Regions from separate parts of the Ochrobactrum sp. A-1 genome, predicted to be linked through region 3. Evidence: predicted binding sites of a transcription regulator. Region 3 holds the regulator's gene; each other region holds the start of a gene.
What was found. Region 3 encodes PhoB, which activates phosphate uptake and scavenging genes when phosphate is short. Its sites were predicted from a motif close to TGTCATNNANCTGTCAT; they were not measured.

Region 1 (10,743 bases), 420 kb from region 3:
GATCGTGGCATCACGCGTCGTCTGGAGCAGGGTTTTGGTCATTTCGAGGAATGGCGCGACAAGGTGCTGGAGGATGAAGAGCGCGACCATCACAAGCTTGGGCGCCAGATCGCGCGCGAGGAGCATTGGCTGCGCTACGGTGTTACCGCCCGGCGCAAGCGCAATATGCGCCGCCTCGGCGAACTACATTCCATGCGCGCCGATTTTCGCAATCATCGCAAGGCACAAGGGACGGCGGTTCTGGCGGCAAGCGATGCAAAGGAATCCGGCAAGCTGGTGATTGAAGCCAAGGGGCTGAGCAAGGCCTATGGCGAGCGCGTGCTGGTCAAGGATTTTTCGATCCGGGTGCAGCGCGGTGACCGTATCGGTCTCGTTGGACCCAACGGTGCCGGAAAGACGACGCTTCTGTCGCTTTTGACTGGCAAGCTTGCGCCGGATTCTGGAACCTTGCGGCTTGGCGTCAATCTCGAAATGGCCGAACTCGACCAGAAGCGCGAAAGCCTCAATCTGGATGAGACACTGGCGCATTACCTGACGGACGGGCGCGGCGAAAGCCTCGTGGTCAACGGCGAGCAACGGCATGTCGTGTCTTATATGAAGGACTTTCTGTTCCAGCCTGAGCAGGCGCGCACGCCCATTCGCGAACTTTCCGGTGGCGAACGTGCCCGTTTAATGCTGGCCCGCGTTCTGGCGCGGCCCGCAAACCTGCTTATCCTCGACGAACCAACCAACGATCTCGATATGGAAACGCTCGATCTGCTGCAGGAGCTTGTCGCAGGTTTTCCCGGCACAGTCATTCTGGTCAGCCACGACCGTGATTTTCTGGATCGCACGGTTACATCGGTGATTGCACCGGAAGGTGACGGGCGCTGGCTCGAATATGCGGGCGGCTATGCCGACATGATGGCGCAGCGCAAGGAGCAGGCTTTGAGCCGGCGCTCGGTCAAGGTGTCAGGCAGCCGAAGTGATGAGAAGTCGGAAGAGGACACTTCGCAGCCGAAGCGTGAGGAAAAGCGCAAGCTTTCCTACAAGCAGAAATTTGCGCTCGAAACCCTGCCGGGCAAGATGGATGCCCTCTCGAAGGAAATCGCAGTGCTGGAAGGCAAGCTTGCCGACCCGCAGCTTTATGCCAAGGACCCGACATTGTTTGCCAAGACGGCCGATCTTCTTGAGAAGAAACGCTCCGAAAATGCGGCCATGGAAGAGGAATGGCTTGAGCTGGAAATGCTGCGAGAGGAAATCGAAGGGTAAGGCTACCCTTCGACATAATCTTCGAACTTAACTGCTCGCCTTGTTCAGCAAGGCGATTTCATCGTCGCTGAGTTTCAGTTCGGCTGCGGCGATCAGGTCGCCGAGCTGGGCCGAGCGTGTGGCGCTGGCGATCGGGGCTGTGATCGACGGCTGTGCGATGAGCCATGCAATTGCAACCTGCGCAGGCGTGACATCGAGATTGCGTGCAACGTCATCGAGTGCAGCAATGATCCGCGAACCACGATCCGTCAGATATTTTTCGACCGATTTGCCGCGTGCGCTTTGTCCAAGATCGTCAGCGGAACGATACTTGCCGGTCAAGAACCCTGCTGCCAGCGAATAATAGGAAATAACGCCGAGTTCGTTTTCACGGCAGATTTTCTCCAGCCCATTTTCGAAATCAGCGCGATCATAAAGATTATAGAGCGGTTGCAGGCTTTCATAGCGCGGCAGATTATTGGTCCGGGCGACGTCAAGCGCCTCTGTCAGCCGCTCAGGTGTGAGATTGGACGCACCGATGGCGCGCACCTTGCCTGCATCGATGAGCTCCTTATAGGTGCCGAGCACATCTTCGAACGGTGTTTCGGGATCGTCCCAGTGCGATTGATAGAGGTCGATATAATCCGTCTGCAGCCGTTTGAGGGAGGCGTCGACCGCTTTGCGGATATAGGCCGGCGAAAGGCCTTTCTCGTCGGGCCCCATCTCGGAGCCGACCTTGGTGGCAATAACGACTTTATCGCGCAGGCCACGGGATTTCAGCCAATTGCCGATAATGGTTTCGGATTCGCCGCCCACATTTCCGGGCGCCCAGGCGGAATAGGCGTCCGCCGTGTCGATGAAATTGAATCCAGCATCGACGAAACGGTCGAGAAGCGAGAATGATGTCGCTTCATCGACCGTCCATCCAAATACATTGCCGCCGAAGCAAAGCGGCGAAACATTGAGTTCGGTACGTCCGAGCTTCCTGAACTCCATAGACCCTATCCCCTTCCTCTGAATACGAATCGCGGGCGATCCGTCGGGTTTCGATTTCGGGAAGAAGAAGGGCTTCGGGAAGAGCCGAAATCAGCCCATGCCAAGTGCATCCATGTAAAGCTGCAGCATGGCTTCTTCTTCCTGACGTTCATGGTCTTCTTTTTTACGCAGACGAATAATGGTCCTCACGACCTTGCTGTCAAACCCAGAACCCTTCAATTCCGCGTAAACTTCCTTGATATCGTCGGCGATGGTCTTTTTTTCTTCTTCCAGGCGCTCGATGCGCTCGATGAAAGCGCGCAACTGGCCGACAGCAATGGTTTGGGCTTCGCTGGTAATGTCGTCGCTCACGAGGAGTTCTCCAATTCAAAGTCTATGATGGTGCGGACACGCATTGCGCGAAAACCGCTTATCGAAAGTCTGGACCGTTTTTCCCGCGAGTCGCAGGTAAAATTAAGAGCCTTTTTCGATGCACGACCCGATTTGGCGGGTCAAGCCCTGTGGATAGCGGGTAAAGCCTCTCCTGACAGGCCTGTTACTCACCGCGATCAGCACGCGAGCCGAAATGCTGGACCACATGAATGCCGGGCAAGGTGTTGATGTGCGCGATCATCGGCGCCAGCCTGTCGGCCCATTCATCTGCACCCTTGTCATCGGCAATCAGGTCCTGTCGCACCTCGATCAGGACATGGGCGAAGCCTTTTGCCGTCGCATGGCGATACATGGCATCGTTCTTGAGTGCGCCGTCATAAGGTTCGTTATCGCCAACCGTTAGATCGGCGTTTTCGCGCAGCAGCGACAAAAGCGGCTTTACGGCGCGGTCGTCCTTGTCCCAGAGAAGACCGATCTGCCAGGGGCGGGCCTTTTCCTTCCAGAGCGGCGTGAAGGAATGAATCGAAACAATGAAAGGCGCTGCCCTGCTTTCAGCCGCCGTGCGCTCGCTCGCACGTGCTACCGTGTTGTGATAGGGGCGATAGAAGCGTTCAAGCCGTTCTTCGCGTTCGCCTGCCGACATTGGGTAATTGCCGGAAATGACCGCACCATCGGACAATTGCATGATGAGCGTAGGGTCGTCTTCGCCGCGATTGGGATCGATCAGCAGCCGCGAAAACCCGCCGAGGACCGCAGGCGCGTTCAGACGGCTTGCAAGTTTGCGGGTCAGATTCTCGACGCCGATATCATAGGCGATGTGCCGGTCGAATTCACTTGTCTGCAAACCAAGTGTGCCATATTCGGCTGGAACATCGCGCCGTGCGTGGTCGGCGGTCAGGAGCAAGCCGAGACTGAAATCGCCGTCGACACTATGCGCTGGCGAGAATGGCGACGAAGCGGTTGATCCGGATTGAAGCGGCATGGAGCGAAATCCGAGGCTAAATAAGGGGATTATTTCTGTGTTGTGCGGGAAGCTGTTTCAGGTCTGTCATGAGAAAGCCCGGATTGCAACGATCATTCTTTAATGAAGACGACCTGTTCTCAATGGGATTGCGTTGACATCAAAGGCGAAACTGCCGAAAAGAGAGCGACCCGAAATGGGATTTGCCCGAGATGGGATTTCCCTGTGCAATACAAATTGTTCGATAAAACCGACAGCGGGCTGAAGGGGTTCTGCGTATGCGACTTCCACTATCTCTAGTTTTGTTTGCCGGTGTGCTGATGACCGCGCTGGGCATGACATCCATAGAGGCTCGTGCGGATTTCCGCGTATGCAATGCAACCCAGAATCTTGTTGGCGTGTCCATCGGCTACAGAGCCAAGACTGGTTGGGTGACCGAAGGCTGGTGGCACATCGACGGATCAAGCTGCAAGACCCTCATCGAGGGGCCGCTGACCTCGCGCTATTATTACCTCTACGCCGAAGACGCTCAGGGCGGCGGACGCTGGGAGGGCAAGGTCAATATGTGCGTGGCCGAGAAAGAATTCCGTATTACTGGCGTCCAGGATTGCTTTGCGCGGGGTTTCCAGCGCAATGGCTTCCAGGAATACGACACCGGGGAACAATCGAGCTGGATGGTTCAGCTCACCGATGAAACGCCGACAGAAAACCCCACTGTTACAGGAACGAATAGTCAATGAAGCGCAACCGCAAGGTCAAGATTCTCGCCACGCTAGGTCCGGCGTCGGGTGAGGAAGCCGTCATCCGCAAGCTGTTTGAGGCAGGCGCGGATGTGTTCCGCATCAATATGAGTCATGCCGACCATGACCTGATGCGCACCCTCGTCAAGCGCATCCGCAATGTGGAAAAGGAACTGGGCCGTCCGATCGGCATTCTGGCCGATCTTCAGGGCCCGAAGCTGCGCGTTGGCAAGTTCAAGGACGGTAAGGTCGATCTCGTTCCCGGCCAAACCTTCACCCTCGACAACAACGAAGCGCCCGGCGATGAGCATCGCGTCTATCTTCCGCATCCAGAAATTCTTGAAGCTGTTGAACCGGGTCATCGTCTGTTGATCGATGACGGCAAGCTGCATCTGGTTGCCGAAGCAAGCGACGGCAAGTCGATCCGCTGCAAAGTGGTTTCCGGAACGCGTATTTCAGATCGCAAGGGCGTCAGCCTGCCGGATACGACGCTCGGTGTCGGTGCGCTGACGGAAAAGGACCGCAAGGATCTCGACGCCGTCCTGAAGGAAGAAATCGACTGGGTTGCGCTTTCCTTCATCCAGCGTCCGGAAGATTTGGCCGAAGTACGCAAGGTTTCGCGCGGCAAGGTCGGCCTGATGTCGAAGATCGAGAAGCCGCAGGCTGTGACGCGTCTCGATGAAATCATCGAGCTTTCCGACGCATTGATGGTCGCGCGTGGCGATCTTGGCGTTGAAGTGCCGCTTGAAAATGTTCCGGGCATTCAGAAGCAGATTACCCGCAAGGCGCGCCGTGCCGGCAAACCGGTCGTTGTCGCGACGCAGATGCTGGAATCGATGATTACAGCTCCGGTTCCGACCCGCGCTGAAGTATCCGACGTTGCAACTGCAGTGTTCGAAGGCGCCGACGCGATCATGCTTTCAGCGGAATCTGCTTCGGGCCAGTATCCGGTTGAAGCTGTCGCCACCATGAACCGCATCGCCGAGCAGGTGGAAAAGGAACCGACCTATTCGACTATCATCGATGCACAGCGTGCTGCACCAGAACCAACGGGTGCCGACGCGATTTCACTTGCTGCACGCCAGATCGCAGAAACGCTGAAGCTTTCGGCCATCGTCACTTATACCGCTTCCGGCACGACCGGCCTGCGCGCCGCCCGTGAGCGTCCGCGTACGCCGATCATTGCTCTGTCGCCGGTCGTCGATACCGCACGCAAGCTGTCGCTCGTCTGGGGCCTGCATTGCGTGGTGACTGCCGATGCGCACGATCTTGAAGACATGGTCAATCATGCCTGCGAAATCGTTTTCCACGAAGAGTTTGGTAAGGCAGGCGACCGCGTCATCATTACCGCTGGTGTTCCATTTGGCACGCCCGGCGCGACCAACATGCTGCGCATCGCCTATATAGGTCCGGACGGAAAGTCGGGCATTTAAAGCATTTCCAGCAAAAGTGCGAAGCGGTTTTGCGTCGGATAATGCGTAAGAAAAGACATAACCTGATCCGAGTAAATCAGATCAGGTTATCTGGCGATATTCCGGGTGCGACGGGCCTGCAAATGGCGTTGTTTGCGCTTGCTGCGGCTCATGTATCTTTGTTTGGTGCATAGTCTAATCCGAAAAGTCTGCAACTTTTCGAGACTATGCACGGAAGTACATTCCGCCGGTTCTCAACCCCCACCATTTTCGACACGCCACACCCGGAATCTCATCCAGTCATGGCAGACGGTATCCAAAAAACGCGCTCCGAAGGAGCGCGTTTTTTGTCGTGAATGGTGATGAACTAGGGACGCCGCAGATACGAAGCGGCTTCAGCGGCTCCACGTTTGCTGGAACAGGTTCTAAGTCCGCGTATCCGTCAGTTCGTCCGCAAGATCGCTGAAGTTCTTCTGTGCGTCGCGCATCATCGGGTAGACGATGAGAGCCTGCTCATAGGCTTTCAGCGCCTGTTCCTTGAGGCCGCGCAGGCGCAAGATGGCCGCCATACCGGTCAGAGCGCCATAGTGACGCGGTTCCAGCTCCAGCGTACGATTGATGTCGTACATGGCATGGGCATAGTCTTTTTGCAGGAAATAGACCGTAGCGCGGCGGTTCCAGGCCTCCGCATATTCCGGGTCGAGTGCTATTGCCTCATTCAGGAAGTCGATTGCCGAAGGATAGCGTCGCTCGAGCATCGCCGCATTGGCCCACTGCATCAGGAGGTCGACTGTTGCGCTGCCTGACTGCGACCACAGCGTATTGATCTGTGAAGCAATGCGCCGCGCCTTGGCTTCGTCCGTCGTGCGGCGAAGATCGGCAAAGAGCTTGTCGAGACGCTCTTCAGGCGTCTGGACTGCATCCGATGCAGGCTTTTCCGGGGAAGGTTTCTGCTCGCTGTCGGGGCCAGTCTGAACGGGCGTCAGAGGTGCAGTAAGCGGTACTTTGCCGGGCGCCACTTCGGCATACGCCAATGGCACCGTCGTACCAAGCGACGCGAGTACAGAAAAAGAAATCAGATATGCAAAAACGTTCCGCATGCGCATAGATTTTACCATGCGCAGCGAAACGTCAAATGCAAAATCAGAAATAAGATTAGCCCTGACGAGCCTTGTAGCGCGGGGCAGTCTTATTGATGATGTAAACGCGGCCCTTGCGGCGGACCAGCTGGCAGTCGCGATGACGGCCCTTGAGCGCTTTAAGCGAGTTCTTGATCTTCATGTCAATCACCGGTCTTGTTGGCCCGTTGACGTGCAGATGCCGCGGGGCTTCATAAAAACAGGCGCTCAAGGCGCCAATCGATTACAGGCACTGTTAGATGCCCGAAGGGTTGGCCGAAATACACAAGGTTTCGGGCAAATGTCAACTCCTGAGCCGCAGATTCAGGGCACTGGAGCTGAAATTCTTGGCAGGCGGCAAAAGATTCATCGGGAATCGACGGGATTCCCGATGAACATTATTTCCCGCGGGGGTGGATGCGCGTCACATGGCCCATCTTGCGGCCTGGACGAGCTTCCTTTTTACCGTAAAGATGCAACACGGCATTCTTTTCGGAGAGAATCGCTGGCACCTTCTCGACATCGTGGCCGATCAGGTTTTCCATCATGCAATCGGAATGGCGATCCGTGTTGCCCAAGGGTAATCCGGCTATGGCTCGGATATGTTGTTCGAACTGCGAGATGGCGCAGGCCGCTTCCGTCCAGTGGCCCGAATTATGGACGCGCGGGGCGAATTCGTTTGCCAGAAGCGTGCCGTCCTTCAGGACGAAGAACTCAAGTCCGAGCACGCCGACATAATCAAGCGCATTCAGAAGCTTTGTGGCCGCTTTGCGGGCGGCTTCAGCTGTGCTTTCGGAAATGGTAGCCGGTACGGTTGAAGTCGCGAGGATCCCGTCCTTGTGAACGTTTTCGGCAATATCAAAGATTGCGACATTGCCTGAACGGTCACGTGCTGCGATCACCGAGACTTCGCGCTCGAAATCTATGAAGCCTTCGAGGATGGCCGGGGCACGATTGATCGCGAGAAGTGCCTTATGAGCATCAGCCTCATCAAGTGACGTCAGGCGGACCTGTCCCTTGCCGTCATAACCAAGACGTCGCGTCTTGAGGATGCCACGCTCGCCAAGGGCACCCAGAGCTGCAATCAGGGTTTCTTCATCGTCCACAAGACGCCAGGGTGCCGTTTCGATGTCACTGGAGTTGAGAAACTGCTTTTCCGTAAAGCGATCCTGTGAGACTTCGAGCGCTGCCGGGGGAGGAAAGACCAGAGCGGTTTCGGCGAGCTTGTCGGCGGCGCTGACTGGCACGTTCTCGAATTCGTAGGTAATGACATCGGACGCTGCTGCAAGTTCGGCAAGCGCTTTTGGGTCGTCATAGGAAGCAATGATCTGGCGATTAGCAACTTGTGCTGCAGGACAATCGGCCTGCGGCTCCAGGATCACGGTTTCAAAGCCGAGACGTGCTGCGGCCATGGCGAGCATTCTGCCGAGCTGGCCACCGCCAATAATGCCGATGGTTGCACCGGGCTTTAGTCCAGGATTTTCCATGTCAAGCCTCGTTCGAAGGATGTTCGGCCACGCTTTCGGTTTGCGCTCTGCGCCACTCATCAAGGCGGGCTGCAAGCGCCTCGTCGTAAAGCGCCAGGACGGCTGCGGCGAGAAGAGCGGCGTTGACCGCACCGGCGCGACCGATGGCGAGTGTGCCGACGGGAATGCCGGCTGGCATCTGTACGATGGAGAGGAGCGAATCCTGACCCGAGAGCGCCTTGGACTGAACCGGAACGCCGAAGACAGGCAGTGGCGTCATCGCTGCGGCCATGCCCGGCAGGTGAGCTGCGCCGCCCGCACCCGCGATAACGACCTTGAACCCTTCTGCCTTGGCGCCTTTGGCAAAGGCAACGAGGCGATCAGGCGTGCGATGCGCGGAAACAATCCGGGCATCGAAGGAAATGCCGAGTGCTTCCAGTGTGTCTGCAGCATGGCGCATGGTTTCCCAGTCGGACTGGCTTCCCATGATGACGGCGACATCGGCAGTAACGCTCATTGATCTTCCTGCTCCGCTTCTTTCGTGCATGTTTAGGGTGATATTAAAAATGATAAAGCCGGGCGAACCCCGGCTCTGTCATGGATCATTATGGACATTCAGGCGATGATGTCGGGGATTACCCGATCTTCCATCTCCTGCAGCTTGTCCTTGATTGCGAGTTTTTTCTTCTTCATGCGCTGGACGCGCAATTGGTCGCAGCCAACGGCTATCATGGCGTTTATGGCAGCATCGAAATCCGCGTGTTCCTGTTTCAGTCGTGCGACGGCCAATCTGATTTCGGCCTGTTCCTGATCGGACATGCGGTGCCCCGTTCTGTTGAATAATTTTACGGGCCGCACCGAACCATAAAAAGGTGCGGCATCAGCCCGTTTCCGGCGAAGCCCTTATCATATTTTTCGCCTCAGGAAAATGCTACCACGACAAAATCGACTTTGCACCAAACTCATGCCAAACTGTCATGGTTCTGTCATGGATGGCGGCTGTCGAAGGCGACAACAATACCGCATCCTTGGCAGCCGGGACTGCGTGTTTGGCCCGGAATACAGGAGGTGTGCCGGACGTTCATGCAGGTTGAATGGCGGGATAGCGGACAAACGGGCAAACGAGGTCCGCGCTGTTCCGTAAATCAGGGAAATCAACCAAAGGAGATCTGATGATGGCTATCGAGTCCCATCTTGCCACGCTCGAAAAGAAGCACGGCGCTCTGGAGCAGGAAATTTCCGAAGCTATAGCGTCACCGGCAATGGACGACCTGCACGTTGCATCTCTCAAGCGCAAGAAGCTTATGCTTAAGGACCAGATCGAAAAACTGAGATCCCAGGTAACACGTCACTAACAGGGAAGCCGCGCTTAGATCGCGGTTCGATAAGGCGTCTTAAACCATCGACATTGGAGACCGAACGGCTCTGACGAGTTGGAGTTTCTTTGTCGTGAATGCAGTTTGCATTCCAAAGCGAAGATGCCGAAATTCAGTATTGGCGGCTGTGCCACAGCCGCCGAACATATTGATTCAACTATTTAATCGACTTCATTTATCGGAGCCATTTTCAGCGTCCGTCAACCTTCCGTCTCAGCTCTTGGATCAAGGTTCAGCGCTTCCGGTGTTGCGCCACGTTCCGACGGCATGCTCTTGAACTGATCCTTTTCTTCTTTCGGAACGGACGCGCGCTTGCGTGAGCGGAACAGTGCATAGCCGGTGATGGAAATATGCGCGAGCATGGTGATGGCGAAGAGGCCGGACGGCCAGAAAATATCCATGGCCGCAGCCGCCAGCAGCGGTCCGAGCATGGTGCCGAAGCCGTAAAGCAACAGAAGTCCGCTCGATACTTTCACAAAGCTTTCCGACGTTGCATGATCGTTGGCGTGGGCAACCGCAACGGGATAGAGCGCATAGGCGAGCGCGCCATAACAGCCGGTCATCGTAATGATGACGGGGCCGCTGGACGGAGCGACGAGAAAGGCAATGAGGCCAACCAGTGCCGCCAGCGCCGCAACGCTTGCCAGCACGAACCGTCGGTCAACCAGATCGGAAATGCGTCCGATTGGAATCTGCATCAAGGCTCCGGCTGCGATAGTGACACTGACCATCAAGGCGATTTCGGTGGTCGAAATGCCGGATTTCGCGCCGAAGACAGCTCCAAGCGTGCCCCAGGCGCCATTGGCAATGCCGATCAGGATACAACCTACGAAAGCTGCAGGTGAGTTGTTATAGAGCGCCTTGAGATCAAGCTGCACTTCGGTCAGCGGCTTGGGGCTGACGGCTGTGGAGATTGCCGTTGGAATGAGAGCCAGGCAGAAGAAGACACCGCTTATCATGAACAGATGATCGGAGCGCACGTCTCCTGCTGCCACCAGCATCTGGCCGGACATGGTGGCCCCGTAATTGACCATCATATACATGCCGAAAATCTTGCCGCGTGATTCGTTGG
Region 2 (10,743 bases), on a different contig from region 3:
GCTGAGGCCGCCAGGATGAAGGCCGATCTCATTCTGTTTACAGAGTTGTTCATCTCCGGTTATCCGCCGGAAGATCTGGTTCTGAAACCTTCCTTCCTTGCGGCATGCGAACAGGCCGTGCGCGAACTTGCTAGCGATACCGCCGATGGCGGTCCCGGTGTCATCATAGGTACACCGCTCAGCCGTGAAAGTGGACTGCATAACTCCATTGCAGTGCTGGATGGCGGCGAGATTATTGCCGAACGGTTCAAGGTCGACTTGCCGAATTATGGCGAGTTCGACGAGAAGCGCGTATTTCAGGCAGGCCCAATGCCAGGACCAATCAATTTCCGCGGTGTTCGCATTGGGATTCCAATCTGTGAAGACATTTGGGGTGAACTCGGTGTGGCGGAAACGCTGGCCGAGAGTGGCGCGGAGATTTTACTTGTACCGAACGGATCTCCCTATCACCGTGCAAAGATGGACCGGCGCCATCAGGTTGTCCTGAAGCAGGTGATCGAAACCGAATTGCCCATGGTTTATGCCAATCAGGTTGGCGGGCAGGATGAGCTGGTTTTCGATGGTGGATCGTTCGCATTCAACGCTGACCGGTCGCTTTGCCTGCAAATGCCGCAATTCGCGGAGCAGATCACGCTGACCGTCTGGCACAGAGAGAATGACGGTTGGCGCTGTGAAGAAGGTGAGAAGGCCATTCTTCCAGAAGGGCTTGAAGCTGATTATTCCGCTTGCATGCTGGGCTTGCGGGATTACGTGAACAAGAACGGCTTCAAGGATGTTGTGCTCGGCCTTTCGGGCGGCATCGACTCGGCAATCTGTGCGGCTCTGGGTGTCGATGCATTGGGCAAGGATCGCGTGCGCTGCATCATGCTGCCTTACCGCTATACATCCGATGAATCTCTGAAAGACGCGGCTGATTGTGCGAAGGCGCTCGGCGTTCGTTACGATATTGTTCCTATTTCTGCGCCAGTTGAAGGCTTTCTTGAAGCACTGCATCCGCTTTTCAAAGGAACCGAGAGCGGTGTTACGGAAGAAAACTTGCAGAGCCGTGCACGCGGCACGATTTTGATGGCCGTTTCGAACAAGTTTGGTTCGATGGTTGTCACCACCGGCAACAAGTCTGAAATGTCGGTCGGCTATGCGACGCTTTATGGCGACATGAATGGCGGGTTCAATCCGATCAAGGATGTCTACAAGATGCAGGTCTACGCGATGTCGGAGTGGCGTAACAGCCATGTACCGAACGGCGCGCTTGGCCCGTCGGCTGAGGTGATTCCACATAATATCATTTCCAAGGCGCCATCCGCTGAACTGCGTGAAAATCAGACGGATCAGGATAGCTTGCCGCCTTATCCGGTTCTCGACGATATTCTTGAATGCCTCGTCGAAAATGAAATGAGCAATACAGAGATTGCCAAACGCGGGCATCCGCTTGAGACCGTTCAGCGGATCGAGCATCTGCTCTATCTGGCTGAATACAAGCGCCGACAATCGGCGCCGGGTGTCAAAATTACCAAGAAGAATTTCGGACGCGATCGCCGCTACCCTATAACGAACCGCTTCCGCGACCGCTGAAAGACAATAAAATGACCGTAACCGTTCGTTTTGCTCCGTCGCCGACGGGCTATATTCATATTGGCAATACGCGCACAGCACTTTCAAACTGGCTGTTCGCTCAGAAGAATAGTGGCAAGTTCATTCTGCGCTATGACGACACCGATGTTGAACGCTCCCGGGAAGAATATGCGCAGGCAATTGCAGTCGATCTCGACTGGCTCGGTGTAAAACCTGATCGCATCGAATATCAGTCGAAGCGTTTCGATGTTTACAGTAAGGCAGTGGAGAAGCTCAAACAGGCCGGGTTGCTCTATGCCTGTTATGAAACGGCGGATGAGTTGGAGCGCCGTCGCAAGCTGCGTCTCGCGCGTCGTTTGCCACCGGTATATGGCCGCGAAGGACTGAAGCTGACCGAAGATGAGAGGGCCGCTTTTGAGGCTGAGGGGCGCAAGCCACACTGGCGTTTCCTGTTACCCAATTTCCAAGCCGATCCATTCAAATCTACGCGTACAGAGATACATTGGGACGATCTGGTTCGCGGTCCGCAGACTGTGGATCTGGCCTCAATGTCCGACCCTGTACTCGTGCGCGAAGACGGCACTTATCTCTATACGCTGCCATCGGTCGTAGATGATATCGATCTTGGTGTTACACACATCATCCGCGGTGACGACCATGTGACCAATACCGGCGTACAGATTGCGATTTTCGAGGCGCTGGGGGCCAAGGCTCCGATTTTCGGACACCACAATCTGCTGACGACAATTTCGGGCGAGGGGCTTTCAAAACGAACCGGTGCTCTGTCCGTCGGATCATTGCGCGAAGCTGGCTTCGAACCCATGGCAGTGGCATCACTGGCGATCCTGATTGGCACATCGGAAAGTGTATCGGCGGCATCCAATATGGAAAGCTTGGCAGAGCGCTTCGATCTAGCATCCATATCGAAATCATCGGCAAAATTCGATCCTGCCGAACTGGATACGCTCAATCGCGCTCTTCTGCACGAGATGCCGTTTTCAGAAGCTCAGCCACGCTTGGCAACATTGGGCATTTCTGGCGACAAGGCTGAGCCCTTCTGGCTGGCGGTACGGGGAAATCTTGATCGTTTCAAGGATGCGGCTCATTGGTGGTCTATCGTTGATGACGACCTGCCAGAAATACCGGATTTTCCGGAAGAGGATCGTGCTTTCCTGAAAGAGGCTTTTGCCTTGCTGCCGCCTGCTCCCTGGGACCATCAAACCTGGAAGCTCTGGACGGATACAGTGAAAGCTGCAACGGGACGCAAGGGCAAGAACCTTTTCATGCCCTTGCGGCTGGCACTTACGGGGCAGGCGCATGGTCCGGAACTGGCTGACTTGCTGGTACTGATTGGTCCGGAAAGAACTCTGACCCGACAACCCTGACTTTTGCGTTCGACGTATAGGGGCGTTCCACAGGTGGAGCTAATTTGACAGGCGCAACATAGGCCGGTGTAGTATTCGAGGTCTGCACCGTCGCAGACGACGTGTAATCCACTTTCTCTACTTCGGCAGAAGCAGGAGTTTCATAGGCAGGCATTGCAATGGTGCTGGCCATCTCATCGTGCGGCCTGGCTGTCGCTTTGAATTTCTGCCGTCGTACGAGGACAGTTTTCGATTGAGGTTTCTTAGGAGATGCGACCCAGGAGGCTTTGCACGATTTAACATATTTGGATAGGGACGGACGTCCAGCAAGCGCCATGTTCAGTTCATTGAGGCGCTCGCGCAAAGTCTGGGATTCAGTTACCACACGATCTGTTCTGGTCAGCAATTCCTTGCACTGCGCTGATTTGACCGCAGGGGTAAACAAGCTGCCCACGCAACGATTCTGTGCGGAGGTCTTTTTCAAGCGAGAAAGTTCCGCTTCCTTGCGATCAAGAGCTGACTGGGTGATGAGGTGTTGCTTCTTAAGCTGTTTTTGTTCTGCAGGCGTGCACAATTCTGCGGGCGGTATAGTCGTACAGCCAGCCAAGGCTCCAGATAATATCAAGAGTGTTGAATAAAACAGCGTTCTATTAGAATTAATTGAAATAAAAAACATGATAACCTCGACATCGATGCTGGCGATATCATGTTTGAAAAATATAGTAAATTAAATGCTAACGGCGAGTATATTCAACTATACTCGCCGAAAGAATTTTATATTAGGTATTACTAACTTAATTTATTTGAGGTTACCTTTTCTTCCGAAGTGTTTCGCCTGATTTCTGCAAGGCCTCTACCACCGCCAGCGCAGTCATATTGACGACGCCACGCGAAGTGACCGAAGGGGTCAGAATGTGTGCGGGGCGTGCCGCGCCAAGCAAAATTGGGCCCACATGCAGGGCGTCCGTAACCATCTTGACCACGTTCAGCGTGATGTTTGCCGCATCAAGGTTCGGGAAAACAAGAAGATTGGCTTCGCCCTTCAATCGCGAATTCGGGAACACGCGATCACGCAGCGCCTGCGAGAGAGCGGAATCACCATGCATTTCACCATCGGATTCGAGTTCCGGCGCTTTTTCTGCGAGAATTGCCGCAGCTTCACGCATCTTTTCTGCGCTAGCAGATTCTTTCGACCCAAAATTCGAATGCGATACCAAAGCTGCCTTTGGCTCGATGCCGAAGCGGCTGATTTCCTTTGCAGCGAGAATTGCCATTTCAGCCACTTCGTTTGCGCTCGGTTCAACGTTTACATAAGTGTCTGTGAGGAAGAGGGCGCCACGTTGCGAAATGAGCAGGCTCAAAGCGGAATAGTCACGGATACCGGGAACCTTGCCGATAATCTGGCGCACGACACGCAGATGGCGTTCGAAGCGACCTTCAAGACCACAGATCATGGCGTCCGCCTCGTCGCGCATAACGGCAAGAGCTGCAATCGCAGTGGAATTCGTGCGGACGATGGTGCGTGCCGCCTCCGGCGTTACGCCCTGTCTGCCAGTATATGAGAGGTACAGGTCGACATAATCGCGATAGCGCGGGTCGTCTTCAGGATTGATGAGTTCAAAATCCGTTCCCGGACGAATCTTGAGGCCGTAGCGACGCAGCCGGGTTTCAATGACCTGCGGGCGTCCAACGAGAATCGGAGCCGCAATGCGCTCTTCGATCACGACCTGCGCAGCACGGAGCACGCGTTCATCTTCACCGTCAGCATAAATAATACGCTTCGGCTTTTCCTGCGCACGGGCTGCGGCAAAAACCGGCTTCATGATGAGGCCCGAGCGAAAGACGAAGCGGTTCAGACGATCAAGATAGGCTTCCATGTCTTCGATCGGACGTGTGGCCACGCCTGTATCCATGGCCGCCTTGGCCACTGCCGGGGCTATACGGAGAATCAGGCGCTGATCAAACGGCGATGGGATGATATAGTCTGGCCCGAAAGTTGGCGTGTCGCCGGAATAAGCGCGCGCTGCAACGTCAGATGGCTCCTCACGGGCTAGTGCAGCAATGGCGCGAACAGCCGCCAGCTTCATCTCTTCGTTAATTGCAGTCGCACCAACATCGAGGGCGCCGCGGAAGATATACGGGAAGCAGAGAACGTTGTTGACCTGGTTCGGATAATCCGAACGTCCGGTGCAAATCATGGCATCGGCGCGGGCCGCACGAGCCTCTTCCGGCATGATTTCCGGCTTCGGATTGGCGAGCGCCATGATAAGCGGATTCTCAGCCATCTGCTTCAGAAGTTCAGGCTTCAACACACCGGCAGCCGAAAGACCGAGGAAAACGTCAGCGCCGCCAATGACATCGGCCAGAACGCGCGCGTCGGTCTTCTGTGCGTAGACTTCCTTCCAGCGATCCATCAACGTATTGCGGCCTTCGTAGACAACGCCTTCAAGATCGCAGACCCAGATGTTTTCGCGCTTCGCGCCGAGATTGACGAGAAGGTTGAGACACGCAAGGGCCGCAGCGCCGGCGCCTGACGTAACAATCTTGGCGTCGTTGATTTTCTTGCCGGCAAGTTCGAGACCATTCAAGACCGCCGATGCGACGATGATCGCCGTGCCGTGTTGGTCATCATGAAAGACTGGAATGTTCATCTTTGCGCGAAGCTGTTCTTCAACCTCGAAGCACTCAGGCGCTTTGATATCCTCCAGATTGATCCCACCGAAAGTTGGCTCCAAAGCAGCCACAACGTCAACAATGCGATCGATTTCGTGAGCATCGATTTCGATGTCAAATACGTCGATGTCAGCAAATTTCTTGAAGAGAACGGCTTTGCCTTCCATCACCGGTTTGGAAGCGAGAGCGCCAATGTTGCCAAGGCCAAGAACCGCGGTGCCGTTTGATACGACAGCAACGAGATTGCCGCGGGCAGTGTATTCAGCAGCAGTTGCCGGATCTTCGTGGATTGCGAGGCAGGGAGCGGCTACGCCGGGCGAATAAGCCAGCGCCAGATCGCGCTGGTTGCCAAGCGGCTTCGTCGCCTGAATTTCCAGCTTCCCGGGCTTCGGATAACGATGGAAGAACAGAGCTGCTTCATCAAAATCCGAACGGGAAGTGGAAGGTGTTTTCTTGGTCATGGTCGCATCGCTTTCCAAAATCTTTTGTGCAGGGCAAAAGCTCGTTTGCACTCGGCGGGTGTGGTATTTGCTTACAAGTTCCGCACACGACTTCCGCACACTGGGCCATTATTGTTATTAGTCCATTAGCTCAAATCTCAGTAGGCCCGTTTTCGAGAATGAGTTTTTCCAAATTTGCAGATCTATCGTTTGATGCTGTTAAAACGCACTTTGATACGCGCCGCCATCGATAACGAGATTCTGCCCGGTAATGAACCCGGAATGTTCCGAGCAAAGGAAAGCGCAGGCCTGACCGAATTCTTTTGGCTGACCGATTCTTCCTGCGGGAATCGCCGATGCCCGCTTCGCAGCCTCTGCCTCCGGTGTCGTACCATTTTTCTGGGCCGAGAATGCAAAACCACCGCGCAGACGATCCGTATCGAAGGCGCCAGGAAGGATATTGTTGATCGTCACATTCGAGGCAGCGACCGTGCGGGCAACACCAGCAAGAAATGCCGTCAAGCCAGCACGGGCTCCCGATGAGAGATCCAGTCCGGGAATAGGAGCGTATACGGATGTCGATGTGATGTTGACGATGCGGCCAAAACGACGCTCGACCATCCCATTGATAACCGCTTTGATCAGCTCTATGGGCGTAACCATATTTTGCGTCACACCTTGAAGGATGGCGTCGCGATCAAGAAGACGGAAATCCTTGAAAGCCGGACCACCATTGTTGTTGACGAGAATGTCTGGTGCAGGGCAGGCGGAAAGCAGTTCCGCCTGTCCTTCAGCAGTAGATACGTCCGCAGCAACCGCCTCAACCTTCACGCCAAACATATGGCGAATTCTCTCCGCTGTTGTAGTGAGGGTTTCTTTATTTCGTCCGTTAAGAACGAGATCACATCCAGCTTCGGCAAGCGCCTCTGCGCAGGCCCGTCCAAGCCCCTTGCTCGAAGCGCACACAATTGCTTTTCGACCCTTCAGGCCCAAGTCCACAGCTCGATCCTCGCATTTTGTTCAAGTTTTAGAGACATGCCACCAAGCAAGCGGTCCGATCAACCGGATTCTGGTTCATGGGTGCATATGTCCACCTTTTACAGGCGGAAAATACTGGCCTTGCGAACAAGATTTAGTGAACTTCTCTATTCAAGAGGCGGAGTAAATTCCGCTCTTGGTCGTATCAGCGATCCGCTATCCACCTGTTCCAAGGCATGGGCCAGCCAGCCGACGATACGCGCAAGCGCAAACAGAAGCAGTGGCGCGTCCGGTGGCAGATCGTAGACTTCTGTTGCGGCTGCAAGCGCGAAGTCGACATTCGGCTTCTCACCAAGAATGTTCGCTGCGCTTTGTTCCAGATCGCGGTAGGGTGCAGGTAGCTCCAGATGTTCAAGCAATGCGGAGGCGCGAGCATCCCCCATTTCGCGATAGAGCGGATGACCGAAGAAGTGGAATTGCGTGCCTTGTCTGAGTTTGTCTTTGATCGCCGCTTCCGATCCGATCTGCCGGGTCTTTATAACTATCGCAGCCGCTGCGGCTGCGGCACGGCCATGCCGAGGGCCGATCAATGTTGATAATCCTGCGAGAACTGTCGCCGAAAGCGGCGCACCTGTTGAAGCGGCAACGCGGGTGGCGAATGCCGACGCATTGAGTTCATGATCCGCCAGAAGCACAAGAATGCGTCGGATAACATCGCTTGCCTGCGGCTTTTTCCAGGCCAGCGCAATGCGCTCATGCATTGGCATACTGGATGCAGAAACACCAAGAACGGTATTGTGGAACAGCCGCAGCAAATCGAAAGCTTCCTGCTGCAGAATTGCTGCTGAACGTCCTGAACTCGGCAGATCATTTGCAGCGCGAAGGCCAAAAACAGCAAACAACCGTTCTAGTGGTGTACTGCCGATTTGGTGGCCATCCAAATTCGTTTCATTGTCACCGCTAGTTATGTTGTCGAAATCCATCTGCCATAGTAATGCCGCCACTTCTTCCAATGTAGCGGTTTCAGATAGTTCGGCAGCGTCAAACCCACGATAGAGAAGCCGACCATCCGTGATGGTTGAAATGCCCGAGCGCATGATTGGCAGTCCCCAACGAATAGTGTCGGCTGCAACGACACTATCTCTCTTGCGACCGGGGCGTCTGCCAGCCAGACGATGAACATCCTCTGATCGATAGAGACTGCGTCTAGGATCATCAGGCAATGGCTTCGACAGAATGCGGCCGCGGCTCACATTCGCGTAAAGGGTCTGAGGCTTCGTCTGAAGAACGGCAAGGGCCTCTTCCGCTGTTAGCCAGTCCAATATTGCCCCCTACATTGATCTATTTCATCAAGATTGACGTCAACTATACTTGGATTCAATGTCGAAAGGCAAACAAGGAGAACGATCATGAATAGCGGACTTGAAGATGTGATTGCTGCTGAAACCGTGCTGTCTGATGTTGATGGGCTTGCAGGCCGGCTGGTTATTCGCGGTCGGTCGCTGGACGATCTGGTTCCGCAAAGCAGCGTTGAAGACGGAATCGAGCTTTTGTGGGATGGTTTTTTCGAAAATCTACCCCAAGGTGCAGAATTACAGAAAGCTCTCGGTGAGGCGCGCTTGCAGATGTTTAATCATACGGACGCGCTTGATGATACGTTGATGGAACTATCACCTGTTGAAACGCTCCGCGCATTGATGGCTCGCATTCCTGATGTGGACGATCTGACTGCGGCCTTATATCTGATGGCTGCGCCGGCAGTTTTCACGACTGCTATTCTGCGTGCACACAAGGGACGACGTCCTGTTCGTCCTGATCCGACACTTCCGCATAGCGCAGATATCCTCCGCATGATGAATGCTGGAATGCCCCATGAAGCAGAAGTTGCCGCGCTAGACACTTATCTCATGACGGTTTCCGACCACGGATTGAACGCATCAACTTTTGCCGCACGCGTCGTAGCATCGACGCGTGCCGGTTTGACATCTTCGCTGCTTGCTGCGCTCAGCGCCTTAAAAGGGCCGCTGCACGGCGGTGCTCCGGGACCTGTACTCGATATGCTGGACGCGATCGGGAGTCCCGACAACGCCGAACGATGGCTCGAAACCGCTGTCGCGAATGGAGAACGATTGATGGGGTTCGGTCACCGGGTTTATCGTGTACGCGATCCTCGCGCCGATGCTTTGAAGGGGGCATTGAAACGCATGGAAATTGTTGGACACGAGCGCGGAAAACATCGCGTAGAACTGGCCGAAGCTGTGGAAAAGGCCGCCATTGCGGTTCTCAAACGCCATAAGCCAGATCGTTCTCTCGAAACCAATGTCGAGTTTTATACCGCTCTGTTGCTTGAACGGCTAGGTTTCCCACGCGAAGCTTTCACCTGTGTTTTCGCCATGGGAAGAACCATGGGCTGGGTGGCTCATTGTCGTGAACAGGTGGCAGCCAACAAGCTCATTCGCCCGCAGTCACGTTATGTTGGTCCACTTATAGGGCTCGTTGCCTAGCGCTTACAACACGGAGAGGCGCGGACATTGCTCTCTGCGCCTCAAAACAGACCGTCATAACCCTGTGACATGAATCGGGTTTTCTGCGCTCAGATCAGGTTGCCATTGAAGGGGACAACCCAATGAGCACGGACGCTCCACAACCCAGAAAACTCCGAACCCTGTTTATCTCGGATGTCCATCTTGGTTCCAAGGCCGCACAGGCCGAATTACTTTTGGATTTTCTCCGTTATCATGAAGCTGAGACGATTTATCTCGTAGGGGATATTGTCGATGGCTGGCGTCTGCGGCGCAACTGGCATTGGCCTCAAGAACACAATGACGTAGTCCAGAAACTGCTCCGCAAAAGCCGAAAGGGCGCCAATATCATCTACATCGCGGGTAATCACGACGAGTTCCTGCGAAATTTCCAAGGGACGCACTTCGGCGGCATCGAAGTCATGAACCGGGCTATCCACGAAACAGCAGATGGCCGCAAGTTTCTCGTTATTCATGGCGATCAGTTTGACGTGGTGGTGCGCAATGCACGCTTTATCGCTTATCTGGGCGATTGGGCCTACGATACGGCGATCTGGATAAATACGGTTATGAGCCGTGTGCGCTCGCTGTTCGGTCTACGCTACTGGTCATTTTCGGCTTGGGCAAAATTCCGCGTCAAAAAAGCAGTTAATTTCATCGGTCAGTTTGAAAATGTGGTTTCGGAAGAAGCTCAACGTATCGGGGTCAATGGTGTAATCTGCGGCCATATCCATCACGCTACAATCGAAAGTATGAATGGCGTCGAGTACATCAATACTGGCGACTGGGTGGAAAGCTGTACGGCCGTGATCGAACATTTCGATGGTCGGATGGAACTTATCAAGTGGACCGAACGCCGTGATCGCCGCTCGACAACAGGGAGTGTCAACTCCGATGGCGAAGAGCCTGACGAGGGCAGAGTGATCCAGCTTCCCCGCCCAGCTCGTGAACTGGCGGCCTTCCGCTAATGAAGAAAATCGTCATCGTCACCGACGCTTGGCATCCTCAAGTCAACGGCGTCGTACGCACGCTGACCAAATGTCGTGATCTGATGATTGAGCGCGGATACGACGTCACAGTCATATCGCCGCTCGATTATAGATCGGTTCCATGTCCCACTTATCCAGAGATCCGCCTCGCGTTGACGACGCCAGGTGCCTTAAGACGGCGCTTGACAACTTTGAGCCCGGATTT
Region 3 (10,743 bases):
TTGGGTAGGCGATGATAGGTTTGTGGGCCAATGACGAGATCGACATTTGGCGCACGGCGAAGGATTTCCTGTCCTTCGGCCTGCGCCACGCATCCTGCAACGCCAATGGTCAGTTCCTTGCCATTCGCTTCGCGCGCGTCCTTCATCTTGCGTAGTCGGCCAAGCGCGGAATAGAGCTTTTCCGACGCCTTCTCGCGAATATGGCAAGTATTGAGCAGAACCAGATCGGCATCGTCCGGCGTATCGGTTGCGACATAGCCTTCCGCTGCAAGGCTGTCGGCCATGCGCTGGCTATCGTAGACGTTCATCTGGCAGCCATAGGTTTTTACGAAAACCTTGCGCACATTGAGGCGCTCTGCCGTTGGTTCAAGATCGGTGATATTGTCGCTCATGCGCGGCTATCTACAGCTTTTGTCGTCATTTTGAAAGGTGACATTCTAGCCAATCGGCTGAACGCTTGATCGAGCGGCTGTTACTCTTCCGGAATCTCGCGCCCCAGCAACGCGCTTTGCAAAAGTGCACGCACCCGGTTTTCCATCGTACGCGCCAGCGCTTTGCGGTCTGTCTTGGCCGTTACAACGACCGGCTCGCCGAAACGCACTTCAACGTCGATGGCGCCTTCGCGCAAGATACCTTTCAGGTGCGGCATCAGCTCGACGTCGCCCGGCCAGGAGGCAATCGGGCGGAAATAACGGCCCATTGCCATGCCATGAACCCCTGTATAGGCGATCGCAACCGGTTGAACCACGACTTCGGGTACATTGGCTTCCTTGATCGCAGCGTGCGCGGCACCGAAAAGCGCCGTCTTGAACGGCAGAACGCGATTGCCATCCGATGTCGTGCCTTCAGCGAACAACACCATAGCATCGTCCGTTGCCAGACGCCTTGCGATTTCCGATGTCTGTTCAGCCGTCTTGCCCCGCCGTTCCCGTTCCACGAAAACGGTCCGTTGCAAAACGGCGAACATGCCGAAAACAGGCCATTTTCTGACTTCCGACTTGGCGATGAAGGAGACCTGACCGACCGTCGACAGAACGATGATATCGCTCCACGAGGTATGGTTGGCGACAAGTAGCAGAGGCCGACCCTCCTGCATCTGGCCGACTATCTTGATGCGAAAGCCGAACAGGCGTGCGGCAATACGATGGAAAAAGGTCGGCAGGCGACGCTTCCAGTTGTTCTTCAGCTTAAGCAACAGATACTGAACTGGAATAAGCGACAGACTCAATGCGACCATCGCCGCAACGACGAGAAAGATGCGGATTGCTCCGATCATCGTGGCCTCGCCGGAGCACGGCTCAAGTCGCGACGCAATATCAGCGCAGCCGAACGCCCATTCGCTGTTTCGTAATAAGCGGGTCTGTCGCCAACTTTCTGGAAGCCGAGACGGCGATAAAGCGCCTGTGCAGCAATATTCGCCTCATCCACTTCCAGAAAAAGCGTTTCAGCGCGCTCCTGATAGAGATGCCGCAGCACAGCATCCATCAGCACGCGCCCAACGCCCTGACGCTGTAGATCGCGAGCGACGGCAATCGTCAGTATTTCCGCTTCTCCCGCAACCAGACGAGCCAGTATGAAGCCACAGGCATCGTTCGGCTTACCTTCCAAACGAGCAACGAAGCCGAAAACCGTATCCTGCGCGATCAGCGACCTGAAATCATCGGAACTCCAGCCATGATGGAAAGCAACGGCGTGGATGCGCTGGATCGCATGACTGTCCTGTACGCCAAGCGGCTCCACCGAGATTTGTCTGCGACCGAAACGCCCAAACGGCAAGCCCATCATTGGCTATTCTCCGGCGGGCTTGCGCGGCAGCGCAAACCCGACTTGTGGCTTCGCATCCGGCCCCCGCATGTAAAGCGGCTTCGGCGCATCGCCAGGCTGGCGCAAGCTTGCCAGACGCGCATAGATGCCGATTTTCGCGGTCGGCTCAACCGGGCCAAGTGTGAAACGACTGCCGATCACTTCATTGATCGCAGTGGCCGCGGAACCTGCAAGAACCGTATTTTCTGCCTGGGAATCGGCAAGAGCATCCGCTTCCTCTCGTGACAGAACCAGCGGCTTCGCGTTCGGTAAACCCTTTGCATCGAATGATTGCGCATAAATTTCGCCGCGATGCGCATCGAGAAGAACCAGAACTGGCTTTTCCGGCGACAGAGACTGTGTTTCCGCAGCCAGCGCCTCGAAAGCTGTAATGCCGATGGCGGGAACACCCAGCGCCAGTGCAAAACCACGTGCCGCCGAGACACCGATACGAACACCGGTAAACGATCCCGGCCCAATATTGACGGCTACCCGATCCATATCGCGGAGCGATAGTTTCGTCTCTCTCACAGCACGTTCGATATAGTCCATCAAGACTTCCGCATGTCCCTTGCCGATGTTTTCGCTTACATCGGCAAGCATGATATCACCATCATAATCGTAGACGGCAACGGAACACCACGAAGCGGCAGTATCAAGCGCAAGTATCTTCATGTGCAACCGGGTAAATCAGATTTCGCGTCGCGACAAGTCGAGTCTTGGCCGCGTCTTGGCCAAAGGTCATATCATGTCCGGTTTTTAGCCATTCTGCCGGAACAAAAACCGGCGATATGCATTTAGTCATCGGGTGCGGGAATGTTTTTGTGTTGTCCTGACGGCAACAAAGGCCCATCCGGCAATCGAACCTCATAAGGATCTGGCGGGTTCGTTGCGTTTGGAATAGCTGCCCGTAACTATGAGCGATACTCCCCCAGTCGCTCCAAGCCGGATCGAACAAAAGGATATGAGGATACAATGTCCAAGAAGTCGATGCATGCAACCCGCAACGATCTTCCTTCCAATACGAAGACGACAATGATCGCGCTGCTGAATGAGAACCTCGCCGCGACAATCGATCTTGCCCTCATCACAAAGCAGGCTCACTGGAACCTCAAGGGGCCGCAGTTCATCGCCGTCCATGAGATGCTCGACGGTTTCCGCGACGATCTCGATGAACATGTCGACACGATTGCCGAGCGCGCCGTGCAGATTGGCGGGACGGCCTATGGCACCACGCAGGTCGTGGCCAAGGAAAGTAAGCTCAAGCCATATCCGACCGATATCTATGCCGTTCACGACCATCTGCTTGCCCTGATCGAACGCTATGGCGATGTTGCCAATCTTGTGCGCAAATCGATCAAGGATGCGGACGATGCAGGTGACGACGATACGGCGGATATTTTTACAGCCGCGTCCCGCAGTCTCGACAAGGCATTGTGGTTCCTTGAGGCCCATGTTCAGGAAAAGAACTGACCTTACAGATGCAATGAAAAAGCCGGGAAATTCCCGGCCTTTTCTATTTCGCGACAATCAGTTGGCCCATTCACCACTGCGCATCACCGGCTCGCGGATTCCGTCCGCGTTGATGCCATCGACGTCGATCTGGCCAGAGCCGATCATCCAGTCGATATGGATAAGGCTCGAATTGCCGCCCTGCGCCTTGATTTGTTCCGGCGTCAGTTTTGCGCCGTCGATAAAGCACTTGGAATAGCACTGGCCGAGTGCAATGTGGCTTGCGGCATTCTCGTCAAACAGGGTGTTGTAGAACAAAAGCCCACTCTGCGAGATCGGCGATGAATGCGGAACCAGTGCCACTTCACCCAGATGACGGGCACCTTCATCCGTATCCAGCACCTTGTTGAGCACTTCTTCACCGCGGCTTGCCTTCGCCTCGACAATTCGTCCGCCTTCAAAGCGAACCGCAATATTCTCGATCAACGTGCCTTGATGCGACAGAGGCTTGGTGCTCGTCACATAGCCTTCGACACGCAGCGCATGAGGTGTAGTGAACACTTCTTCCGTCGGAATGTTCGGATTGCAGGTGATACCATTCTTCGCCGTAGACGCGCCGCCGTGCCATTCATGACCGTCGGCAAGCCCGACCGTCAGATCGGTGCTCGGGCCCTTGAAATGCAGGGCACTATATGCCTTGCCATTCAGGAAACGGGTGCGGGTACGAAGCGCTGCATTGTGCGCCGACCAGGCGCCAATCGGATCGTCCACATCGACGCGCGAAGCCGCGAAGATCGCATCGGCCAGCTTGCGGGTCGCGATGTCCGCCGGCTCGTTCGGAAACATGAGCTTTGCCCATGCCGGATTGGGATAGGAGACGATGTTCCAGTTGATGTCGAAACCGGCGATCTTCTCGAGAGCCGGCTGATAGGCCTTCGAATTGGCCCGGTTGGCGCGTGAAACCTTGGCAGGGTCCTGGCTGGAAAGAAGCATCGGATTGTCGGCGGCGATGGCGAGACGCGCAGCGCCATCCGAATAGGCCTTCGCCATACCCTCATAAAGCCAGCTTGCCGCGCGGTCGAAACTCGCATCGGATGCGTTCTCGTAACGAGCAAGCGCCATTTCGTCATCCGCGAAGAACGGCGTTACCAGTCCGGCCCCGGCCTTGTAGGCGTGCTTGGCGATAAGGCGAACCAGCGGCAAGGCCACGACTGGCGCGGTAATGACAAGATCTTGCCCCTCGCGCAATTGCAGACCAACGCGAACGGCGACTTCCGCAAGACGTTCGAGTTTCACCGGATCGATGATTGGGTTCAACTGTTCATGAGCCATGGGTGGAAGACCTCTTTGGATGTGGAATCACCGGCAGTTTATCAGACGGCATAATTTCACCACCTTTTTTCCTGCCTTTGCGTTATAGTAAATCTGCGGTCAGTGCAGAAGAAAGCAGACAGTAATGAATAAGAAAGTGCTTATCTTGCTGGGCGTTACCGGCCTTCTGGCAGGGTGCGTGAGCATGACGCCGGAACAACGCCGTGCCGCTGACGAACAGACCTGCCGCAGCTATGGCTTCAAGGCCAATACCGACGCTTTTGCCAACTGCCTGATGCGACTGGACCTCGATCGCAGAGCTGACAGGCGTGCCTGGCAGAATCAGGTCGATTTCTACGACACCCCGATGGTGATCTATCGACCGATCTACCGCTGAGCCCCTCACTGGAAAGCGACAACAGTCAATCAGGAAATCAAAACGCCGGTCGGATTGAACCAGACCGGCGTTTCAGATTGTCCGACTGTAAGAGCGTTTCTTATAGTGGCGCTTCGGGACGGTCCTGGGACAGAAGAAGTGCGCCGATGGCGTCAGCCTGCTTCTGGCTTGCAGGAGCATAGCCGAGCGATGTCGGTTGCGGAGCCGTCGTATCGAATTGCGGCTGGTAGGAGGCCACCTGCATATGCGGTTCCTGCTGAGGTGCCGCTACGCCGCGATGACGCGCCAAGCGGTCGCCACGAGCCTGCGGACCGGCACCGACATTCTGCTCTACACTTTGAGCCTTCACAGCTTCCGCGAGCGCCACCTGAACCGTTGGCTCCGTTCCCGGATTCGGGCCCGTCTGCGGCAGTGTCACGTCATAAGACGGGTCCTGCGGAAGGGATGGTGATTGCGGTGAATAGGCCATTGCGAGATTGTATGGTTCCTGCGGGACAGGGTTTTGCAGCGAGCCGTCGCGATTGCGCTTCTCGTAGAAGGAATTTCCACCGGCTACGAGCACGTAATGCATGTTGTTGTAAGGGAATTTCAGACCCGCCGTGTGGAAGAACATGGCATTCTTCAACTTTGGATGCCGTTCTCCTTTGAGCACTGCATCGGCGGCGGCCTGAACATCCGGCAGCGCTTTGGAATTCATTTGGCGTGAAAGAACACCAGGTGCAAACTGGTTCTTCTGACCGACGACACCACAAATCGTATCCGGATAACGACCCGAAGCGAGTCGATTCATAACAACCGTGCCGACAGCCAGAAGACCGTCGGAACTTGAACGGTTGGATTCGAAGAACATCGCACGTTCAAGACAATTCTTGTCCCGTGCGGTGTAAGTGTAGGTCTTTACGCCATTGACGGACTTGACGTGGCTTGCCGCCGTCTTTTCCGAATTGGCTTTTCCCGAGGTTCCGGTCGTCGTGCAACCGGTCACCACGAAAGGCGCAACCACCAGCCCGATAAGAACGGGCAATTTCCACTTCGCGGCGCGCGTCAATGGCTCAGTCTCATGTTAGGACCCTTAACTGATCCAGTCATCCATTCAGGCGAACACATCTGGAACGATGCGCGCGAACGTCTGACTGCGGTGCAAGTCAAAGAGGACGAAGATCAAAATTACTCGCCCTACTGTCGCTCAATCGAATTCAAGGTTTTGGAATTTTTAGGCCAAAAAAAGGCGACAGGTCAAATCCCAACAATGCTGGAGACCGCTGAAAAGTCCTAAAACAATTCCGAATCGAGATCGCGAATGTGCCTACAAGCCCTTTAAATATATTAATAATTTCTTAACGAGAACTGGGAATTCAGGTAAGATATTGATTTAACGAGATTCAAACTCTCACAATACACGCCATATCCCTGCCTTAATTCGCTTTTGCTTGTACATTTTTTGCATACACATTCGTGGCGGTTCAAATGTTCTGCAGAATTTCTGTTTTCAGGCCGGTTCCGTTGCCATCCGTCAACTTTGGAAACACACTTGTAACATCGCGTGAGATGAGGCTTTTCACACTCGTTTTGGGTTATTGCAATGCGAATCGGACGAGTACGATCTCGCACCTTGCAAAGCTCGCCCTTAAACAAAAGGCGACCCGCCACAGAAACCGTAACGGGTCAGACAAGTTCAGTGCTCGAAGCCGCAGATAACGGCGTCGGTCATCCGAAAGAATAACCGGCACCCCGAACGGTGCGGATAGGATCAAGCGCGCGACCGACATTGATCGCCTTGCGCAGCCGCCCGACATGAACATCCACCGTGCGATCATCGACGTAGATGTCCGGCCCCCAGACGCCATCCAGAAGCTGGCTGCGCGAGAACACGCGCCCGGGCGACATCATGAAATACTCGAGCAGGCGGAATTCCGTCGGTCCGAGACGGACTTCCTTCTCCTTGCGGTAGACACGATGCTGCTGACGGTCGAGAACAAGATCGCCCACTTTCAGCACGTGCGAAAGAATGCTCGGGTTAGACCGGCGCAGCATCGCTTTGACGCGAGCCAGAAGCTCTGGCGTCGAAAATGGCTTCACGACATAATCGTCCGCACCGACGCTTAAGCCGCGCACGCGTTCGCTTTCTTCGCCACGCGCCGTCAGCATGATAATTGGCAGACGCTCCGTTTCCTGCCATTGGCGCAAACGACGGCAAAGCTCAATGCCCGATACGCCCGGTAGCATCCAGTCCAGGATAAGCAGATCCGGCACGTTCTCGCGCAAGGCGATTTCGGCCTCGTCGCCGCGCAGCATCGTATCGACCTGATAGCCCTCTGCCTCAAGATTGTAGCGAAGCAGCACGCTCAGCGCCTCTTCGTCTTCTACCACAGCGATTTTGGGTGCCTGTGACATCCAGTATTTCCCTATCCAAATTCGGCGGGCGGTGGATAAAATTCCCCCAATCGACCGCGTGCCGCCGCGCTATTCACTCATTCCCACCCGTCGGACCAAGGTCCGGCTGGCTGTAGTTCAGGGTTTACGTGCCTCATCCACGACAATACCGTGGCTCAGGTCTTCTTTCGGTCGTTCGGCCGGCATTTGCAGGCCGGTCACAATGTAATAGACAGTCTCCGCAATATTGGTTGCATGATCGCCAATGCGCTCGATGTTCTTCGCGCAGAACAGAAGATGCGTGCAGGCAGAAATGTTGCGCGGATCTTCCATCATGTAAGTCAGCAATTCACGAAACAGCGACGTGTACATGGCATCGATCTCGTCATCGCGGTCGCGAACGACATTGATCTGCTGCACCGAGCGCGACGCGTAGGCGTCGAGAACATCCTTGAGCTGGGTTAGCGCCAGCTCGGCCAGTGTTTCAAGCCCGCGATAGAGCTTTACCGGCTGACGCGATTCCGAAACGGCGGCAACACGCTTGGCAATATTCTTGCCCAGATCGCCGACGCGCTCCAGATCGGCGGAGATGCGGATCGATCCGATGATCTCGCGCAGGTCTACGGCCATAGGCTGACGCTTGGCGATAATCATCACGGCCTTGTCGTCAATCTCGCGCTCACTGGCATCAAGTATGAGATCGTCGGAGATAACGCGTTGTGCAAGCGCATTGTCCGCATTGACGATAGCGGCGACCGACTGCTCGACCATACGTTCCGCATGTCCGCCCATTTCGGCGATCTTATGGGTGAGAAACTTCAATTCCTCATCGTAGGAGCGAACGGTATGCTGAGACGGCATAGTAGACCTCGTAATATAAATTGCGGGGAAGCCGCACTGTCTATCTGTTTGAGCGCAGTTCCGGATTAGCCGAAGCGTCCGGTGATGTAGTCCTGCGTGCGCTTTTCGGTCGGCGCGGTGAACATGGTTTCCGTGTCACCCACTTCGACCAGATTGCCGAGGTGGAACATGGCGGTACGCTGCGAAACGCGGGCGGCCTGCTGCATGGAGTGCGTAACAATGACGATCGTATAGTTCTGACGCAGTTCGTCGATCAGCTCTTCCACCTTTGCGGTTGCAATCGGATCGAGTGCCGAGCACGGTTCATCCATGAGGATCACTTCCGGGCTCACGGCAATCGCACGTGCAATGCAGAGGCGCTGCTGCTGGCCACCAGAAAGGCCGGTGCCCGCATCGTGCAAGCGGTCCTTCACTTCCTCGAACAAACTCGCCTTCTGGAGGCTCGTCACAACGATTTCTTCCAGATCTGCCTTGGTACGGGCGAGACCATGAATGCGCGGGCCATAGGCGACATTTTCATAGATCGACTTTGGAAACGGATTCGGCTTCTGGAAAACCATGCCAACGCGGGCGCGCAGTTCGACGACATCGATCTTCGGATCGTAGATGTCTTCATTGTCGAGCGTGATCTTGCCGCCAACCTTGCAGCCTTCAATCGTGTCGTTCATGCGATTGAGCGAACGCAGGAAAGTGGACTTGCCGCAACCGGAAGGTCCGATCAGCGCCGTGACCATCTTTTCCTGGATATCCAGATCGACGTCGAACAGCGCCTGCTTCTCGCCATAAAATACGCAGACCTTGTCGCCGCGCATCTTTATGGAATTGGCGTTGGCGTTCATTTTTTCTCCTACGGCTTTTTCGAGAGATCGTTCAGTCATCAGATTCATAGCTTTCGACTCCCGTTTTACCAGCGGCGCTCGAAGCGGCGGCGCAGAATGATTGCTGCAATATTCATCACGGCAAGGAACAGAAGCAGGACAATGATAGCGCCTGACGTGCGTTCCACAAAGGCGCGTTCTGCTTCATTTGCCCACATATAGATCTGCACCGGCAGAGCCGTCGACGGGTCCATCGGTGTCGACGGTACGTCCGCAACAAAGGCCACCATGCCAATCAACAGAAGCGGAGCAGTTTCACCAAGCGCATGGGCGAGCCCGATGATCGTGCCGGTCAGGATGCCGGGTGCGGCAAGCGGCAGGACATGGTGAAACACCATCTGCGTTTTCGATGCGCCGAGACCAAGAGCTGCGGCGCGGATGGAAGGCGGCACTGCACGAAGAGCGGCGCGCGTTGCAATGATGATAGTGGGAAGCGTCATCAGCGTCAGCACCAGACCGCCGACCAACGACGCAGAACGCGGCAGGCCGAAGAAGTTGATGAAGACTGCAAGCCCGAGCAGACCGAACACAATGGATGGCACGGCCGCCAGATTATTGATGTTCACCTCAATCATGTCGGTGAACCGGTTCTTTTTGGCGAACTCTTCCAGATAGATCGAAGCGGCGACGCCGATCGGTAGCGACAGGCCGAGAACAATCAGCATCATGTAGAGAGAGCCGACCAGCGCAACACCAAGACCGGATGTTTCCGGGCGGCTGGAAGCGCCGAAGGTGAAGAGACCGGTATTGAAGGCCTCCTTCATGACGCCCTCTTCCGAAAGCGTTTTCATCCAGGCAACCTGACGGTCAGAAACCTTGCGGCTTGTCTCCGGCACGGAAAGGTCGATCTGCCCTTTGAAGGCGGAATCGATGTCAGCGCCCGCCAGAACCGGAACAGTCTGCGTCGTACCGATGAGCGATGGATTGTCCAACACCATCTTGCGCAGCTGAATGCGCACGCCGTCCGAATAGAAGCGGCCAAGATCGCGCATTGCCGAACGGTCTGTCGTGGCAACACCCAGCTTTTCGGCCAGCGCATTGCGCACCAGCAGCGGATAGTTGGCCGTGATTAGCACGTTCGGATCGGTCGCGCGCTTATTGCTTGGGTCGATCACCTTTTCTTCGAGCTTGACCGGCAGATAAAGCGTCGTCTGCCAGAAGGCTGTATAGCCCTTGGAAAAGACCGAAAACAGGAGCGCGCACAGGAAGAATACGCCGATTGCAATCGCGGCAATACCGTAATAGCGGAAGCGACGTTCTGCGGCGTAGCGACGCTTGATCCCGATATCGCGGCGTGTTGGCTGTGCCGTCGTGCCGCTGGCGTTGAAAGTCGTATCGGTCATTATTCGTACTGCTCCCGGTACTTGCGCACAATGTGCAGCGCAAAGATGTTCATGATCAGCGTCAGGACGAAAAGCGTGATGCCGAGTGCAAAGGCCACCAGCGTCTGCGGCGAGTTGAATTCAAGGTCACCGGTGAGCTGGTTGACGATCTTCACCGTGATGGTGGTCATCGCCTCGAATGGATTGATATTGATGCGTGCCGCAACACCTGCTGCCAGAACCACGATCATGGTTTCGCCGATGGCGCGCGACGCGGTCATCAAAAGCGCGCCGACGATGCCCGGCAGAGCAGCTGGAAGGACCACGCGCTTGATGGTTTCAGAAC

Region 1: MKS82_RS11725 (YdcH family protein) is a predicted target of PhoB. The motif match lies at 9,269-9,285, and genes of this name have one in related genera.
Region 2: MKS82_RS03775 (UDP-2,3-diacylglucosamine diphosphatase) is a predicted target of PhoB. The motif match lies at 9,584-9,600, and genes of this name have one in related genera.

What each region holds. Positions count from the first base shown of each region.
Region 1 covers NZ_JAKVQC010000004.1:438,999-449,741, reverse strand. Annotated here, with positions in the region: gene MKS82_RS11775 (ABC-F family ATP-binding cassette domain-containing protein) at 1-1,251, shown strand, start outside; gene MKS82_RS11770 (aldo/keto reductase) at 1,279-2,226, opposite strand; gene MKS82_RS11765 (DUF2312 domain-containing protein) at 2,317-2,577, opposite strand; gene MKS82_RS11760 (N-formylglutamate amidohydrolase) at 2,762-3,580, opposite strand; gene MKS82_RS11755 (DUF1036 domain-containing protein) at 3,838-4,299, shown strand; gene pyk (pyruvate kinase) at 4,296-5,732, shown strand; gene MKS82_RS11745 (tetratricopeptide repeat protein) at 6,137-6,829, opposite strand; gene ykgO (type B 50S ribosomal protein L36) at 6,867-6,992, opposite strand; gene MKS82_RS11735 (5-(carboxyamino)imidazole ribonucleotide synthase) at 7,228-8,316, opposite strand; gene purE (5-(carboxyamino)imidazole ribonucleotide mutase) at 8,318-8,812, opposite strand; gene MKS82_RS11725 (YdcH family protein) at 8,911-9,114, opposite strand; gene MKS82_RS11720 (YdcH family protein) at 9,468-9,650, shown strand; gene MKS82_RS11715 (MFS transporter) at 9,872-10,743, opposite strand, start outside.
Region 2 covers NZ_JAKVQC010000003.1:424,847-435,589, reverse strand. Annotated here, with positions in the region: gene MKS82_RS03810 (NAD+ synthase) at 1-1,572, shown strand, start outside; gene gltX (glutamate--tRNA ligase) at 1,584-2,957, shown strand; gene MKS82_RS03800 (hypothetical protein) at 2,875-3,612, opposite strand; gene MKS82_RS03795 (NADP-dependent malic enzyme) at 3,746-6,070, opposite strand; gene MKS82_RS03790 (SDR family oxidoreductase) at 6,269-7,048, opposite strand; gene MKS82_RS03785 (citrate synthase) at 7,195-8,349, opposite strand; gene MKS82_RS03780 (citrate synthase/methylcitrate synthase) at 8,437-9,531, shown strand; gene MKS82_RS03775 (UDP-2,3-diacylglucosamine diphosphatase) at 9,654-10,517, shown strand; gene MKS82_RS03770 (glycosyltransferase family 4 protein) at 10,517-10,743, shown strand, end outside.
Region 3 covers NZ_JAKVQC010000004.1:854,808-865,550, reverse strand. Annotated here, with positions in the region: gene miaB (tRNA (N6-isopentenyl adenosine(37)-C2)-methylthiotransferase MiaB) at 1-392, opposite strand, end outside; gene MKS82_RS13745 (lysophospholipid acyltransferase family protein) at 473-1,276, opposite strand; gene rimI (ribosomal protein S18-alanine N-acetyltransferase) at 1,273-1,785, opposite strand; gene tsaB (tRNA (adenosine(37)-N6)-threonylcarbamoyltransferase complex dimerization subunit type 1 TsaB) at 1,789-2,478, opposite strand; gene dps (DNA starvation/stationary phase protection protein Dps) at 2,779-3,276, shown strand; gene MKS82_RS13725 (aminopeptidase) at 3,334-4,587, opposite strand; gene MKS82_RS13720 (hypothetical protein) at 4,712-4,963, shown strand; gene MKS82_RS13715 (cell wall hydrolase) at 5,064-6,011, opposite strand; gene phoB (phosphate regulon transcriptional regulator PhoB) at 6,671-7,357, opposite strand; gene phoU (phosphate signaling complex protein PhoU) at 7,475-8,197, opposite strand; gene pstB (phosphate ABC transporter ATP-binding protein PstB) at 8,263-9,036, opposite strand; gene pstA (phosphate ABC transporter permease PstA) at 9,102-10,418, opposite strand; gene pstC (phosphate ABC transporter permease subunit PstC) at 10,418-10,743, opposite strand, start outside.